Regions from separate parts of the Streptomyces durmitorensis genome, predicted to be linked through region 2. Evidence: riboswitches for the same ligand, from Rfam matches in the RefSeq annotation. Region 2 holds a riboswitch; the other holds the start of a gene.
The links. A riboswitch is a leader RNA that binds a small molecule or an ion and turns the genes downstream of it on or off. The one in region 2 is predicted to bind thiamine pyrophosphate.
Positions count from the first base shown of each region.

Region 1: it holds a riboswitch for thiamine pyrophosphate, as region 2 does, so the genes downstream of both, thiM (hydroxyethylthiazole kinase) here and thiO (glycine oxidase ThiO) in region 2, are expected to answer to the same signal.

Region 1 is NZ_CP097289.1:53,098-61,472, reverse strand. Features, by position in the region: gene M4V62_RS00265 (purine-cytosine permease family protein) at 1-118, opposite strand, end outside; gene tenA (thiaminase II) at 115-804, opposite strand; gene thiD (bifunctional hydroxymethylpyrimidine kinase/phosphomethylpyrimidine kinase) at 810-1,634, opposite strand; gene thiE (thiamine phosphate synthase) at 1,631-2,269, opposite strand; gene thiM (hydroxyethylthiazole kinase) at 2,491-3,267, opposite strand; TPP riboswitch at 3,315-3,440, opposite strand; gene M4V62_RS43695 (Imm49 family immunity protein) at 3,446-3,889, shown strand; gene M4V62_RS00235 (TetR/AcrR family transcriptional regulator) at 4,178-4,768, opposite strand; gene M4V62_RS00230 (alpha/beta fold hydrolase) at 4,857-5,819, shown strand; gene M4V62_RS00225 (NAD(P)/FAD-dependent oxidoreductase) at 5,990-7,024, shown strand; gene M4V62_RS00220 (dihydrofolate reductase family protein) at 7,366-7,959, opposite strand; gene M4V62_RS00215 (TetR/AcrR family transcriptional regulator) at 8,071-8,375, shown strand, end outside.
Region 2 is NZ_CP097289.1:6,849,564-6,857,938, forward strand. Features, by position in the region: gene M4V62_RS30535 (deoxyribonuclease IV) at 1-795, opposite strand, end outside; gene pknB (Stk1 family PASTA domain-containing Ser/Thr kinase) at 943-2,916, opposite strand; gene M4V62_RS30545 (thiazole synthase) at 3,008-3,802, opposite strand; gene thiS (sulfur carrier protein ThiS) at 3,809-4,027, opposite strand; gene thiO (glycine oxidase ThiO) at 4,024-5,220, opposite strand; TPP riboswitch at 5,218-5,330, opposite strand; gene M4V62_RS30560 (NAD(P)/FAD-dependent oxidoreductase) at 5,514-6,680, shown strand; gene M4V62_RS30565 (Rv2175c family DNA-binding protein) at 6,735-7,100, shown strand; gene thiE (thiamine phosphate synthase) at 7,187-7,837, shown strand; gene metF (methylenetetrahydrofolate reductase [NAD(P)H]) at 7,927-8,375, shown strand, end outside.

The DNA.
Region 1 (8,375 bases), 6.8 Mb from region 2:
CCCAGAAGGTGCCTTGGTCCAGGCCGCTCAGGACCTTGGGTGTGGGCTGGTCGAGGGTGAGCGGCGCCTCGTTCGCCGGGGCCGGTCCCGGGGTGGTGGGTTCGGTGGTGGTCGTCACTTCGCGGGCTCCGAAACCTGGACGGGAGCGGCGCCGACGGGCCAGGACTCCATACGCCAGGCGGCGTCCCAGAACATCCACTCCCAGGTGGACGCGGTGGTGAAGGCCGTACGCATCCGTGCGCGGGTGGCCGGGTCGGCCTGGTCCGCAAGCCGGTTGACGATCTGCCGGGCGTGTTCGGTGGCGGCTTCGAACTCCTCGTCGGCGTACGTGCCGATCCAGTCGCCGTAGGGGTGGGTGGTGAGGTCGCCGGCCAGCTCGAGGAGCGCCCGGCCCACCTCGGCGTAGATCCAGAAGCAGGGCAGGACCGCGGCGGTCAGCTCCGGGTAGCCCTGGGTGTGAGCCACGGAGAGCAGGTAGGAGGTGTATCCGGTGCCGGTGGGGGAGGGCGTCCAGGCGTCGACGTCGACGACGTTGCTCTCGTGCAGGGAGCTCTCGACGACCACGGCGTCGTGGGCGGACTTCGCGAAGAACGCGATGTCCTGCGGCCGGTCCGCCTTCGCGGCGGCGCTGGCCAGCGCGCGGGCGTAACCGCGCAGGTAGTGGGCGTCCTGGGCCAGGTAGTAGACGAACTTCTCCCGGTCCAGAGTGCCGTCGCCGAGGGCGATGACGAACGGCAGCTTGTCGATGGCCGCACGTATCTCGGCCGTGGCCGTCCACAGCTCGTCGCAGAACGTGGTGGTCATGGGGCTCAGCTCCAGTACTGGTGGAAGTGGTGGACGGGTCCGTGGCCGCGGCCGATGTGCAGGGTGTCGGCCGCGCGCAGGGCCCCGGTCAGGTACGCCTTTGCGGCACTGACGGTGGTGTGCCAGTCGTCGTGCTGCGGGCGCAGGGCGGCGATCGCGGCGGAGAGGGTGCAGCCGGTGCCATGGGTGTTGCGCGTGTTCACGCGAGGTGCGGACAGCTCGGTGAAGCCCGAGTCGGAGGCGTCCGTGGCGTCGACGAGGATGTCTACGGACTCGGCGTCGTGTGTGTGGTGGCCGCCCTTGAGGAGGACGCGCCTGGCGCCGGTATCGAGGAGTGCGTGGGCCTGCTCGATGGCTTCGGCGCGGTTCTTCGCGGCGGCGGTGCCCAGCAGGTCGCCGGCCTCGGGGAGGTTGGGGGTGATGAGGTCGGCGAGCGGCAGCAGACGGTCGCGCAGCACCGTCACCGCATCGGCCTCGAGGAGGCGATGGCCGCTGGTCGAGACCATGACGGGGTCGAGGACGACGTACCGGGGGCGGTGCCGCTCCAGGGCTTCTGCGACGGCGGTGGCGATGGCGGCGTCGGCCAGCATTCCGATCTTGACGGCGTCCACCGGGACGTCGGCGAACAGAGTGTCGAGCTGCTCGGTGACGAACGCCGGGGGGACGGCATGGATGCCGGTGACACCTTGAGTGTTCTGTGCGGTCAGGGCGGTCAGAACCGCTGTTCCGTAGGCGCCGTTGGCGGAGAACGCCTTCAAGTCGGCTTGTATCCCGGCGCCGCCGGAGGGGTCGCTGGCGGCGATGCTGAGGGCGATGGGTGGACTGGTCATGCGGGGATCTCCTGCCGCAGAGTGCGAACGAGGGAATGGGCTGCGGCCTCGGGGTCGGGCTGCCCGCAGACCGCGCTGACGACAGCGATCCCGGCCGCGCCCGTTCCCATGACCGCGGCGGCCTCGGACACGCCGATCCCGCCGATGGCCACGCAGGGCAGCGGGCTCTCCCGGACGATCTGGGCCAGGCCGCCCAGACCGAGCGGGGCGTCCGCGTCTGGCTTGGTGGACTGCGGGAAAACCGGACCGACACCTAGGTGGTCGACGGTGTCCGGTACGTGCGCCAGCTGCTCGGGACGGCTGACGGACAGGCCGATGTACGCATGGTGACCGAGCTGGCGCCGGGCGGTCTCGGGTGAGACGTCCCGCTGCCCGAGGTGGACGCCGTCCGCGTCCAACCAGACCGCCACGTCCAGGCGATCGTTGACGATCAAGGGGACACCAGTGCCCGCGAGTTCGGCCTGGATCACCCGGCCGAGCGAGAACAGCGTGCGGGCGTCCGCGTCCGGATCGCGCAACTGGACGGCGGTGACGCCGCCCTTGACGGCCGCTGCAACGGTAGGGGCGACACCGCGGTGGCCGCAGAGTCCGGTGTCGGTCACGAGATACAGGGACAGGTCGAGAGGAGGTCGCACGGGTTACTCCTTGGGGTCTCCCGGCCGGGGAAAGGCGTGGGAAACGCATCGGGAGGTACGGGGGAAGGCAGGCCCTGAGGTGCAGGGACTTGAGTTGTTCACAGGGGCGAGATGGGGAACAGGGCAGCCGGACTCGGTGCTACGGCGCCAGGGCGGGCACTGTGCAGCGGGTGGCGTCCAGGCCACTGCTCACACGCAGGACCTCCGCAGTACGCGCATGCTCAGCGCAGGTCGAGAGCCTCGGCGAGCCGCTCAGGGCTGAGCTCGTACAGCGCGTCGATCAGGGCGACCGCGAACGTGCCGGGCCCCGCGGAGCGGGTGGCGGCGTTCTCCGCGGCCACGGTGAGCAGGCCGGTCGCGGCAGTGGCAGCCAGCAGCGCGTCGCCGGTGACGGCTGTGCAGGCGGCCACCAGGGCGCCGAGTGAGCAGCCCGTTCCCGTCACCAGGGCCAGCAGCGGATGCCCGTTGGCCAGGCGCACCACTCGCGTCCCGTCCGTGAGAACGTCCTGTGGACCGCTCACCGCGACCGCGCAGCCGTAGCGCCGGGCCAGCGAGCCCGCCGCGGCCAGCGCCGCCTCGGGGGCGTCCGTGCTGTCCACGCCGCGCCCGCCCGTGCCGCCGTCCAGTGCCAGGATCTCGGAAGCATTGCCGCGAACGGCCGCTGGGGGTGCGCTCTCCAGCAGTTCGTGGGCGAGCTCGGTGCGCCAGGGCAGCGGGCCGACCGCCACCGGATCGAGCACCCACGGCCGCCCGGCCCCGGCCGCTTCGGTGACCGCGACGCGCATCGCCGGCGCCGTCACGGACGTCACCGTTCCCAGGTTGACCAGGACACCCCCGGCCATCCGGGCCAGCGCTCCGGCCTCCTCCACGCTGTGCACCATCGCCGGGGCAGCCCCCGCCGCGAGCAGCACATTCGCGGTGAACTGCGACACCACGACGTTGGTCAGGCAGTGCACAAGGGGTGCGGAGGTCCGCAGGGACGCGATCACATCCGCCACGGCTTCACGGGAAACGGCAGTGCCGTGCCGGGCAGGTACGGAGGCAGTATCCATCGTCAACACCCTTCCTACGCCGGCATTACCCGGTCCAGGTTCATGCGGTCGGCGGAAAGGGGATCAAGTCCCGTCCGCCCTCTCAGCCCGGCTACTCCCGAGCTCCCGCGGTGGTCGCTACGCAATGTACCTCCTTCAGGAACAGGAGTTCGCACTCGGGTACCTCACGAAACGACAGGGATCTGTTGGCGGAACTGAGGGGGGATCCTTTGGCCACCAGGGCCCGCCGGACTGGTGCGTCAGGCCGACGGCGGCCACGCCGAGCCCGACCGCTATGCCTGCCAACTGCCAACTGCCAACTGCCGACGGCCGACGGCCGATCTGGCCTGGCCCCGCTTCAATGCGACCGCCACGGCCGCCTTCGCCGATGAGTACGGCCCCAGGAATGCGTCATCGACCGCACGGTGCGCACCTGCGAGCCATCGGCCCGAGGCCTTCAGCGGATGCGGGCACCTGGCTGGAGGCATGCTGGCCGGCTGTCATCTGCCGCGAGCAGGAACGGATGACGCAGCTGTGCGAGATCCCGGTCGAGCGCTGGCGCGCTCCGAAAGGCCGGCAACGACAGTGAAGCTCTAAAGCTCTCCTTCGAACGAGCCGACAGCGCGCCCCGGTGTTGCATGAGAGAAGCCGCGTCGAGAGCGAAGCCGCCCTGGAGATCTACCGGTTGCTGGACGGGGTCACCATGTCAGGACGGACCGTCACTGGCTATACATTCCAGGGTCGCTGCCAGGTGTCGTCGGCTGATTTCGGTCTTGGGATGCTCAGGCCCCAGGGCCCTGATTCGCATCTCCAGGACGGCCCGGTGTTTCCTGGCGGTCCCGCCCCGGCAGCCGCCGTACCCAGGCGAAACGGCGGGCTAGCTCCGGGCATGCAAGGCATGTGAGAGCGCACTCATGCTGATGTCGATGACCGTGCGGAGCTGCTTCTGGCTCGCCCTGGCCCTGCTCATCACGGCCAGCGATTGGTTGACCGCCGTGAGGTGAACCGCGAAGTCGTCGGCATCGCCCTCGGCCAACTGCGCGGCGTTCAAAGCGGTCCGCAGCCGCGCATGCTGAAGGCCTAGAGCTTCGTCCGCGCGTGCGGCGATGGTGGGGCTGAGCACCGGTGTCGCCATCGCGGTCTGGGCGATCAGGCATCCATCAGGTACGTCAGGGTCGGCGATGCGCTGCAGGGTGACATCGAAGAACGCCCGAACCGCCTGGAGCGGTTCCTCGGACGCACGTGAAAGCGCCTGGTCGTACCTGTTTCCGTACCGCGCGGCGTAGCGGTCCAGGCAGCGCAGGTAGAGCGAGTCTTTGTCGCCGAACGAGGAGTAGATGGAACTGCGGTTCAATCCGGTCGTCCTGGAGAGGTCGTCGAGAGACGTGTCGGCGTATCCGACCCGCCAGAACTGGACCATCGCCGCGTCGAGCGCGATGCCCACGTCGAACTGCTTCTTCCCGGCCATCACGCATGCACCTCGCTCTTGGACCAGCCGTTGTGGCTCTGCCATCCTATCTTGAACTAACCAGTTCAAGATGCAGTAGGCTCAGGACATGACTGACGACGCCATAGCCCCGAAACGCTCCTGCGACCAGGACCAGGACCAGGACCAGAACCCGGTCCCCGGGTTGCCGCTGCACGACCTTGCGGGTTTCACTCACCGCTGGGTCGATGCGGAAGGAATCCGACTTCACGCCGTGGAAGGCGGCCAACCGGCCGGGCCCACTGTCGTGCTCCTCGCCGGATTCCCGCAGACCTGGTGGGCTTGGCGAGAGGTGATGCCAGGCCTTGCCGAGCGATTTCACGTGATCGCGATCGACCTGCCGGGTCAGGGCCACTCCGACCGCCCTCAAGGGGGCTACGACACGCACACCGTCGCTTCGCGTGTCCAGGCCGCGCTGACCGCGCTCAACGTGCCGAAGTACTGGCTCGTCGCCCACGACATCGGCGCCTGGGTCGCCTTCTCGCTGGCCCTGAAGTACGAAGAGCGCCTGCATGGCGTCGCTCTGCTTGACGCCGGCATTCCCGGAATCACCCTCCCGGACTCCATCCCGACGGATCCCGACCGGGCCTGGAAGACCTGGCACTTCGCCTTCCACCTGGTGCCCGAACTGCCCGAGACTCTGCTCGCCGGCCGCGAACGTGACTACGTGGGCTGGTTCTTGAAGGTCAAGGCTCTGTCCCCGAACACCTTCGACGACGCCGAGATCGACCATTACGCCGCCGCCATCGCGGCCGAGGGAGGTCTTTCAGCGTCTCTCGCCTACTACCGCGACGCCGCGGAATCAGCACGCAAGAATCATGACGCTCTCGAACGAGGGCACTTGACCGTCCCGGTCCTGGGAGTCTCCAGCTCCCATGGCTCGATCCCCGACATGGCCGCCTCCATCAGCCCGTGGGCAGAGAACGCGACCGGCGTCCTCATCCCACAGGCCGGACACTTCATTCCCGACGAGCAACCCGACGCAACTGTGGACGTGTTGACCGCGTTCATCGATCACGAGCGTGTCGAGTAGTTCGCGACGCGCAGTTCGCGACGCGCTGGTCGGTCCGGTGACGTCGGCGGATCAGCCAGTAGCCGTGCCCCCGCAGCAAATTCCGTTGCACTGTGCCGGCAGCGGCCCGACTGTGCTTCTACGGCTGCAGCCACAGCCTGAACAGTCGTTGGCCTACCGAAGAGGACCTCATGTCAGCCGTTGTTGTTGTCGGTGCGGGAATCGTCGGCTCCTCAGTGGCCTATCACCTGGCACGTCGGGGCGTCCCGGTCACTTTGCTTGACCAAGGACCTGCACCGGCCACCGGGGTCACCGGAGACTCCTTCGCCTGGGTACGCGGTGCGGGAGGCCACTGGCCCGGCGGAGCACAAGACCTTCGCGAACACGTCCTGGCGGACTACCGACGCCTGGAGAACGAACTGCCCCACATCGCCGTCCGCCGGACCGGCTCGCTGACCTGGACCGGCACACCGGCGCAGGACTCACGGCCGGGACCAGGCCAGTTCCGCATCGGACGAAGCGACATCGCAGCCCTGGAGCCCAACCTCCGACACCCACCTGACCAGGCCATCCACACCCCGAACGACGCAGGCGTCGACCCAACGGCCCTGACCCACGCACTCGTAGTAGCAGCCGGCGCCCACGGAGCAACCGTGCTCCACAACACCGCGGTCAACTCCTTGCAGGTGACAGGCGGACGCGTCGGGGGAGTGCTGACCTCGACCGGACTCCACGCCGCCACAACCGTCGTACTCGCTGCCGGGACAGGGGTCCCCAAGCTCTGCGAACCGCTCTCGGCCAACCTGGCCATTGCTGCCTCCCCGGCCACTCTTGCGCGGGTCACAGCACCGCCTGGACTGGTCAGGACCATCGTGGCCAGTCCGGATTTCGAGGTCCGAGAGGTACGGGACGGTGACCTCTTGCTGGTCGTGCCGCACGTTGAAGGCACAGCAGCGTTGGAGCAGGCGCAAGACGCGCTCCAACAGCTGAAGACGACCTTCCAAGGAAGCGACCAGTGCCGCCTGCTGGGCTACCGCACGGGCCAACGCCCCATGCCCGAGCACGGACCCGTTATTGGATTTGTGACGAACGATCGATCCGTCTACGTCGCCGCCATGCACTCCGCCATCTCCCTGGCGCCCACCGCCGGACGACTCATCGCGGACGAACTCGTGACCGGCAGTCCAGCCCACGAACTACGACGGTGCCGCCCGCACGCCCACTGACATCACTTCTCAACGAAATTGATCAAGAAGGTCGGAGTTCAGCGACCCCACGTGCTCGACGCGAGCGCGAACCTGCTTTCGGGATTTGTTGTGGGCCTGCTCCCAGCACCCGGCGGACGATGCGACCTCAAGCCCCTCGCGGCCCTTCTCGAACGCTGCCGCCGCGGTCCTTCTTCGGGTAGAAACCGGTGCGGGTCACTTCGGCCTCTGCGGCATCGGCGCCTGCAGCTGACAGCCAGACGTAAAGGGACACAGACCACTGAAACCGCCCGATCTCCTCCTTCACCGGAGCGACGCGGTCGGATGGTCCGCCGGGACTCAATGCTTCACGTCTTCACGTCTTACTTCTTCGTATACGTGAGGAAGATGGTGCCGCTCTCCAGGATCTTGCTGTCGGTCAGGGTGAAGAACGCCGGGTCGAACGAGGTCTTCCGCCCGAAAAGCGGCGTTCCCGACCCGACCGTCATTGGCGCCAGCTTGACGATCAGCTGGTCGATCTCCGAGTAGAGTGCCCCGGCCAGCTCGCCGCCCCCGCACAGCCAGATGCCCTTGCCGCCCTCCTGCTTGAGCTCGCGCACCTTGGCCACGGGGTCCGTGGAGACGATCTCGATGGCGGGATCGGGCGCTTCGGTGAGGGGCCGGGAGAAGACGAGGTGCCTCAAGTGCGGGTAGGCGTTGTCGATTCCGGCGTCCACGCCGTTCTGATACGTCCGGCGCCCCTCGAGGACGGTGTCGAAGTGCGCGCCCTCCCCGCTGATCCCGAATGCGTCCCGCGCAGGGCCAGGCAGTGTCTCCGGGTATTCGGCGGCGAGGTGCTGCACATAGTCCTCGCTGATGGGCCAGAAGGCGTCCGGCCCGCTGGTGGGGTCGGCCCCGTCGGGGCCCGCGATGCATCCGTCGAGGCTTACGGCGATGTAGTACACGAGCTTTCGCATGCGATCTCCTGGTGACGTCAACCGATGTACTCTGTATGAAGTGGTGAGAACATAGTACTGCACTTGCAGTGATGTCAACGGTCTCTAAAGGTCTTCCGGAAGGAAAATGTCATGCGCCAAAACCCGGCACGAAGGGCCGCCCTCTTGGATGGCGCGATCGAGGTCCTTGCCCGCGAAGGCTCGCGCGGCCTTACTCTGCGCGCGGTCGACGCCCAGGCCGAGGTCCCCAAGGGCACCACGACCAACTACTTCGCCAACCGCGCAGACTTGCTGGCCCAGGTAATGCAGCGCATCCAGGAGCGTCTCACCCCAGAGGAGGCTCAAGTGGCAGGCGCCTTGCGGGAGAAGCCGTCCGACGAGGTCGTCGCCACCCTCCTCAAGCAGCTGCTCGGCCGCATGCGCGTCGACCGCAGCAG
Region 2 (8,375 bases):
CATGAGCTCGCGGAAGGGCTCCTCGCCGATGTGGCCGGTGCCGATGTTCTCGTGGCGGTCCTTGTGCGCGCCGACCACGTCCTTGGAGTCGTTGGCGTGCACCAGCTTCAGGCGGCCCTCGCCGACGGTGTCGACCAGGAGGTCCAGCGTCTGCTTCATGCCGCTCGGCCCGGTCAGGTCGTGGCCCGCCGCGAAGATGTGGCAGGTGTCCAGGCAGACGCCCAGCTTCGGGTGGGCGTCGAGGGCGTCGAAGTACGGGCCGAAGTCCCAGGTGCGTGAGCAGAGCGAGAACCCCTGGCCCGCGGTCGACTCCAGGAGGAGGTAGGGGTCGTCGTCGTGCGTCAGCTCGTCGAGCAGCGGCAGCATCCGGTCGCGCACCTGCTTCAGCGCGACGGCGCGGTCCCGGCCGCCGGTCGCCGAGCCGGTGTGCACGACCACGCCGAGCGCGCCGATCTCGCGGGCCCGGCGCAGCGAGTGGCGCAGGGACTCCACGGACTTCTCCGCGGTCGCCTCGGTGTGCGAGCCGAAGTTGATGAGGTAGGGCGCGTGGACGTACGCCGGGATGTTCTCGGCGGCGCAGGCCGCGCGGAACTCCTCGTCCTGCTTCGGATTGCCGGGCGGGGTCGCCCAGCCGCGCGGGTTGGCCACGAAGACCTGGACGGCCTCGGCACCCAGCTCCCGGGCGTACGAAAGCCCTACGGATGCCAGGCCGCCGGCGACGGGGACGTGGCCGCCGACGGGATTGCGGGACAAGGTGCCGCGGGACACGGTGCTGGGGGACTTGTTGCTGCTCACGCGCTCAAGGGTGGCATGGGCGCGTGAGCGTCCCGTCAGCGGATCGAGGCGTCAAGGCGTCAGAGCCTCGACGCCTCGACGCCTCGACGCCTCGACGCCTCAACGCCTCAACGCCTCAACGCCTCAACGCCTCAACGGCTCGACGGCTCAACGGATCTCGATGGTGATCGAGGACCCCTTGGGCGCCTCGTCGCCGCCCTCCACCGACTGGCCCTTGACCGTGTCCCCGAAGATGCCGAGCAGTCCGCGGTCCTCGTCGACCTCGAAGCCCGCGTCCTGAAGTTTCTGCGTGGCGTCGTCGACGCTCATGCCCTCGACGTCCGGGACCTCGATCATCTCGGGGCCCTTGGAGAGCGTCAGCGTGACCGTGTCACCCTCGGCGAGCCGCTTCTGGCCCTCCCTGGGGGACTGGTCGACGACCGTGCCCTTGTCCTCGTCGGAGTAGATCCGCTCCGTCTCGACCTTGACCTTCAGGCCCAGGTCCTCGAGCTCGGCGGTCGCGTCGGCCTGGGAGTCGCCCGTCACGTCGGGGACCTCGACCTCGGGGCCCTTGCTGACGACCACCGCGATGGCGGAGCCCGCCTTGCGCTTGGTGCCCGACTGCGGGTCCGTGCTGATCACGGAGCCCCTGCGCACCTCGTCGCTGAAGGCCTTGGTCGTCATCCCGGGAGCGAGCCCGACGTCCTTGAGCTTGTTCTTGGCCGCGGCCAGCGGGGTGCCCTTGAGGCTCGGGACCTTCACGATCTCGGGGCCCATCGAGACGGTCAGCGTCACGCTTCCGTTGTCACGGATGCGCTCGCCCGCCCCGGGGTCGGTGGCCATGACCGTGCCGCGCTTGTCGGTGTCGCTGTAGGCGCGCTTGACGTCCTTCACGTCGAGTCCGGCTTCGCCGAGGCGCTTCTTGGCCGCCGCCTCGGTCTTCGCCAGGAGCGGCGGGACCTTCGTGAACTGGCCTGAGTTGATGTACCAGACGCCCGCGCCGAGCCCGAGGGCGAGCAGGACGGCGGCCACGACCACCATCACGCGGCGGCGCGGATCGGGGCCTCGCCTGCGGTCTGGGGCGGTCGGCGGCGCCGGCGGAGGCGTCTGAAGGATGCTCGTGCGGTTGAGCTGGTCCTGGCGGCTGTGCCGGTCCTGCTGGTTGTGGTCGCCGTCCGTGGGGAGCGGCAGCTGCACGGACCGCACCGCGCGCGGGATCACGCTCGTACGGTCGTCGGAGTTGTCGTGTCCGTGCTCCGTCGTGTGTGCCTGCGGCGGCACCGCGTCCAGCTGCTCCAGGGAGAGCGCGGCGCGCGCCTCCCTGGCCTGCCCGAGGAGCGCCACCGCGTCGTGCGGGCGGACGTCGGGGTTGCGGGCGGTGGCGGACGCGACCAGTTCGTCGAGCTCGACGGCGAGCCCCGGAACCACCGCCGACGGGGGCGGCACGTCCTCGTGGAGGTGTTGGTAGAGCACCTGGGCGGGCGACTCGCCGGAGTGCGGCTTGGCGCCGGTCAGCATTTCGTAGAGCACGACCCCGCACGCGTACACATCCACACGCGTGTCGGCCGTGCCGTGCTCTATCTGCTCGGGGGCGAGATAGGAGACCGTGCCCAGGACCGTGCCGGTCGTGTTCGTGACGGTGTCCACCGCGCGCACGAGCCCGAAGTCGGCGACCTTGACCCGGCCGTCATCCCCTATGAGGACGTTCTCCGGCTTCATGTCGCGGTGCACGAACCCGGCGCGGTGCGCGGCGCCGAGCGCGGCGAGGACCGGCTCCAGGATGTCGAGGGCCGCGCGCGGCTGCAGGGCGCCGCGCTCGTGGAGCACGTCACGCAGGGTGCAGCCGGCGATGTACTCCATCGCCAGATAGACGTACGCGCCGTCGGCGCCCTGGTCGTACACCCCCACCACGTTCGGGTGGGAGAGCCGGGCGATCGACTTCGCCTCGCGGATGAAGCGGTCGACGAAGGAGACATCGGCGGCGAGCGTCGGGTGCATCACCTTGAGCGCGAGCACGCGGTCGAGGCGGGTGTCCACGGCCCGGTAGACCGTGGCCATCCCGCCGACCGCGATCCGCCCGTCCACGCGATAGCGGCCGTCGAGCACCTGCCCGACGAGCGGGTCCTGAAGGGTCGTGTCCACGCAGGGAGTCTACGAGCCACCGCTGACACCGCTGCCCGCCCGGGCGGACTCGGGCCTCGACTGCAGCCGAGCTGTAACAGGCGCGGGACGCTCAGAACGCGGGCCGCTCCGGATCGAGCCGGGCCATGCCCTCCACGGGCGAGGACGCCTCGGCGAAGTGCCGCCGGGGAATCCGCCCGGCCCGGTACGCGAGGCGCCCCGCCTCGACCCCGTGCCGCATGCCCTCGGCCATGAGGACGGGCTCCTGCGCACGCGTCACGGCGGAGGCGAGCATCACACCCGCGCACCCCAGCTCCATGGCGAGCGTGGCGTCGGACGCCGTCCCCGCCCCGGCGTCCAGGATCACCGGCACGCCCGCGCGCTCGACGATCAGCTGGAAGTTGTGCGGGTTGCGGATGCCGAGCCCGGAGCCGATGGGGGAGCCGAGCGGCATGATCGCCGCGCAGCCCACGTCCTCCAGCTTCCGGGCCAGGACCGGGTCGTCGTTCGTGTACGGAAGGACCGTGAAGCCGTCGTCGACCAGGGTCTCGGCGGCGTCGATCAGCTCGATCGGGTCGGGGAGCAGCGTGCGCTCGTCCGCGATGACCTCCAGCTTGATCAGGTCGGTGCCGAGCGCCTCGCGCGCGAGGCGGGCGGTCAGGACGGCCTCGCCCGCGGTGAAGCAGCCCGCCGTGTTCGGCAGGACCCGGATGCCGAGCCGGTCGAGGACGGAGAGCACCGAGCCCTGCACCCCGGGGTCCAGGCGGCGCATCGCGACCGTCGTCAGCTCCGTACCGGAGGCGACGAGGGAGCGTTCGAGCACGTCCAGGCTCGGCGCACCGCCCGTACCCATGATCAGGCGGGAGGAAAGGGTGAGCCCGCCGATGACGAAGGGGTCGTCTGCCATGTCGGTTCAGCCTCCTTGGACGGCGGTGAGGACCTCGACGCGGTCCCCTTCGGTGAGCGGGGTGGTGGACCACTGGGTGCGCGGTACGACGGTTTCGTTGAGCGCGGCGGCGACCCCGGAGGGGGCCGCGGTGAGGGTGGCGACGAGGGCTTCGAGGGTGGTGCCCGCGGCCACATCGCGTGCTTCTCCGTTGACGGACACGGCGGTAACGGCTGGGAGAGTCATGCGGGCTGCTCCATGAAGCGCTGCGTGAGGGGGTCGCGGACGAAGCGCTCGGGGGTGAACCCCCGTGCCTCGTCGGGCAGTTCACCGGTGGTCAGGGCGTGCGCCATGACGTCGCCGGTGACGGGCGTCAGAAGGACGCCGTTGCGGTAGTGCCCGGTGGCCAGCTGGAGGCCGGGCAGGGCGGTCGGGCCGAGCAGCGGCGCGTTGTCGGGTGAGCCGGGGCGCAGGCCCGCGCGGGTCTCGGTCAGCGGCAGTTCCGTGATGCCGGGTACGAGCTCGTGGGCGTCCCGAAGCAGCTCGTACACGCCGCCCGCGGTGACCGTCGTGTCCCAGCCGAGCTCCTCACTGGTCGCGCCGACGACGAGCTCGCCGTTCTCGCGCGGCACGAGATAGACGTGGCTGCCGCGCACGACGGCGCGCACGGTGCGGCTCAGGAACGGCGCGTACCGCTCGGGCACCGTGAGCCGAAGCACCTGCCCCTTCACGGGGCGCACGGGCGGCAGCACGCCCTCAGGGACCCCGGCCAGGCGCCCGCTGAGGCTGCCCGCCGCGAGCACGGTCTGACCGGCGTCCAGGGCGGTGCCGTCGGCGAGGACGACTCCGGTGGCCCGGTCACCCGTGACCGTGAGGCGCTCCGCCCACACGCGGTGGAAGACGACGCCCGCCCGCTCACAGGCCACGAGGAGCGCCGCGGCGAGCCTGCGCGGGTCGACCTGGTGATCGCCGTCGACGCGAAGGCCGCCCCGGACACCCGGCGCGAGCATCGGTTCCAGGCGGCGGCACTCGCGCCCGCTCAGCCACTCCGAGGCGAGCCCCGACTGCTGCTGAAGGGCGTGCAGCTCCCGCAGGTGGGCGCGGTCGTCCGAGTCGAGGGCGACGGCGAGCGTGCCGCACGCGCGGTAGCCGAGATCCCGGCCGCTCGCCTCCGTCAGCTCGGCCGCGAAGTCGGGATAGCGCTGCGCGGAGGCCACATTCAGGGCGAGCAGCGTCTGCTCCCCGTAGTGCAGCTCGGTGACGGCGGCCAGCATGCCCGCGGCCACCTGCGCCGCGCCGCCGCCCGGCTCGGGGTCCACGACCGCCGTGGACAGGCCGCGCTGCGCCGCCCGCCAGGCCGTGACCAGGCCGATGATGCCGCCCCCGACGACCACGACGTCGGTCGTGCGGGTCGTACGGGGTGGTGTACGTGACTGCATGGGCGTCCAGCCCCTCCCTTCGCCGGCATGACCCGGATCAGGTTCGTACGGTCGGAGGCCGTCCAGCCTCCCTCTCAGCCCGGTGCGTCCGGGCTCCCGCGAGTGTTCTGCACGGCCACCCTAGCCCCTGGTGTCCGGCGGCAGTAGGGGAGCTGTCCGGGTATGGGCGGTGACGGTGTGTCAGAGATCTCCCCGTCGCACCCTGAGGCGCGCGTCGCCCGCAGTCCTACAGTGATCGGGTGAGTGAGCAGCGGAGGCACGAAGAGCGCCGGGTCGTCATCGTCGGCGCGGGGATGGCCGGGGTGCAGACCGCCGTGGCCCTGCGCGAGCAGGGGTTCGCCGGTGCGGTCACCCTGATCGGCGCGGAACCCCACCAGCCCTACGACAGGCCACCGCTGTCCAAGGCCGTGCTGCTCGGCAAGGCGGAGGGCTCCGCCTTCGACATCGACTTCGAGGCGCTCGGCATCGAGCTGAGCCTGGGCCACGAGGTCACCGGCGTGCGCCCCGACGACCACGAGCTGGACACCGAGCGGGGCCCCGTCCCGTACGACGCCCTTGTCATCGCCACCGGCGCCCAGCCGATCCTGCTGCCCGGCGCCTCCGGAGTCCCCGGCGTCCATCTGCTGCGCACCCTCGACGACGCCGAGCGGCTGCGGCCCGTGCTCGCCGAGCAGCACCGCATCGTGGTCGTCGGCGCGGGCTGGATCGGCGCCGAGTTCGCGACCGCCGCACGCGAGGCGGGCTGCTCCGTCACCGTCGTCGAAGCCGCCGAGCGGCCGCTCGCGGGGGCCCTTCCCGCAGAGGTCGCGGCGCCGATGACGTCCTGGTACGCCGATTCCGGAGCCGAACTGCGCACCCACGCGCGCGTGGAGCGCGTCGAGCCCGGCAGCGTCCTCCTGGACGACGGCACCCGGCTGCCCGCGGACGCGGTCGTCGTCGGCATCGGCGCACGCCCCGCCACGGACTGGCTCGCGGGCTCCGGCATCACCCTGGGCGCCCACCGGGAGATCCTGGCCGACGACCACCTTCGGACGTCGCAGCCCGACGTCTACGCGGTCGGCGACTGCTCGTCCTTCCCTTCGGGAAGGTATGGCGAGCGCCTCCTCGTGCACCACTGGGACAACGCCCTCCAGGGCCCGCGCACGGTGGCGGCGAACATCATCGGCGAGACCCCTTCGGCGTACGACCCCGTCCCGTACTTCTGGTCCGAGCAGTTCGGCCGCTTCGTCCAGTACGCCGGTCACCACGCGACCGCCGACGAGCTGGTGTGGCGCGGCGATTCCTCGGGTGCGGCCTGGACCGTGTGCTGGCTCCGAGGGGGCGTCCTGGTCGCCGTGCTCGCGGTGGGCCGCCCCAGGGACCTGGCGCAGGGCCGCAAGCTGATCGAGGCGGGCGCCCGGCTCTCCCCCGACCTGGCGTCGGACCCCGCGCTGCCGCTGAAGAAGACCGTGCTGCCGTGACCGGAGGGACCCGCTGCCCGGCCGCTGTCGGCGCCCGGAGATACGCTTGGCCCCGTGACCGAGATTGACGCAAAGACTGATGCTCTCGTCCCCGAGTGGCTCCACCTCCCCGACATCGCAGAAATGCTCGACGTCGAGGTGACGCGTGTGCGCCAGCTGGTCAAGGAGGGCCAGCTGATCGCCGTGCGCCGTGGTGAGAACCGCGCGCTCGCGGTGCCGGCCGCCTTCATCGACGGCGACAAGATCGTCAAGGGCCTCACCGGCACCCTGACGCTCCTGCGGGACGACGGCTTCTCCGACGAAGAAATGCTGGAGTGGCTCTTCACTCCCGACCCCACCCTGCCCGGCACCCCCGCGCAGGCTCTGAGCGAGAATCGCGGCACGGAGGTGAAGCGTCGCGCCCAGGCGCTCGCCGTCTGACCGACACGGAAAACCGTTGCGTACGGGCCGCGCGTCCCCCGTGGACACGCGGCCCGTGGGCCACCGACAACCCGGGGGACATCTCCATGGCCACCAAGCCTGCCCGCGAGCAGCTCGCGGACGCCCGCCTCTATCTGTGCGTGGACGCCCGCAAGCGCCAGGGAGACCTCCCCGAGTTCCTCGACGCCGTCCTCGGCGGCGGTGTCGACATCGTGCAGCTGCGGGACAAGGGCATGGAGGCAGCCGAGGAGCTCGAACACCTCCAGGTCTTCGCCGACGCCGCCCGCAGGCACGGCAAGCTCCTCGCGGTGAACGACCGCGCGGACGTCGCGCACGCCATCGGCGCCGACGTGCTGCACCTGGGCCAGGGCGACCTGCCGGTGCCCGCGGCCCGCGGGATTCTGGGCGAGGATGTCCTCATCGGCCGCTCTACGCACGCCGACGCCGAGGCCGCCGCCGCGGCGACGCAGGACGGCGTGGACTACTTCTGCACGGGACCCTGCTGGCCGACCCCCACGAAGCCGGGCCGGCACGCTCCGGGGCTCGACCTCGTCCGGTACACGGCCTCGCTCGGCACGGACCGCCCGTGGTTCGCCATCGGCGGCATCGACGCGGGCAACCTCGACGAGGTGCTCGAAGCGGGCGCCCGCCGCGTCGTCGTCGTGCGGGCGATCACCGAGGCGGACGATCCGGCAGCCGCGGCGGCCGACTTCGCGAAGCGGCTGCGTTCGGCCTGATCGGCGATCTTCGGCCAACCTTCGGGGGCGGTGTCCGCAGGTTGGACGGAGATTGGCCGGTAGCGGTGCCCCGTAGCTAACCTGCCCGTATGGCCCTAGGCACTGCTTCCACCAGATCTGATCGCGCACGCACCGTGCGTGACATGCTCGCGACCGGCAAGACGACGTATTCGTTCGAGTTCTCGGCGCCGAAGACCCCGAAGGGCGAGCGGAACCTGTGGAACGCCCTGCGCAGGGTCGAGGCGGTGGCCCCCAGCTTCGTCTCCGTGACGTACGGAGCGGGCGGCTCGACGCGTGCGGGCACGGTCAAGGAGACGGAGCAGATCGTCGCCGACTCGACGCTCACGCCGGTCGCGCACCTGACCGCGGTCGACCACTCCGTGGCCGAACTGCGCAACATCATCGGGCAGTACGCGGACGCAGGCATCAGGAACATGCTCGCGGTCCGCGGCGACCCGCCCGGCGACCCCCTCGCCGACTGGGTCAAGCACCCCAAGGGCCTTGAGTACGCCGCCGAACTGGTCCAGCTGATCAAGGA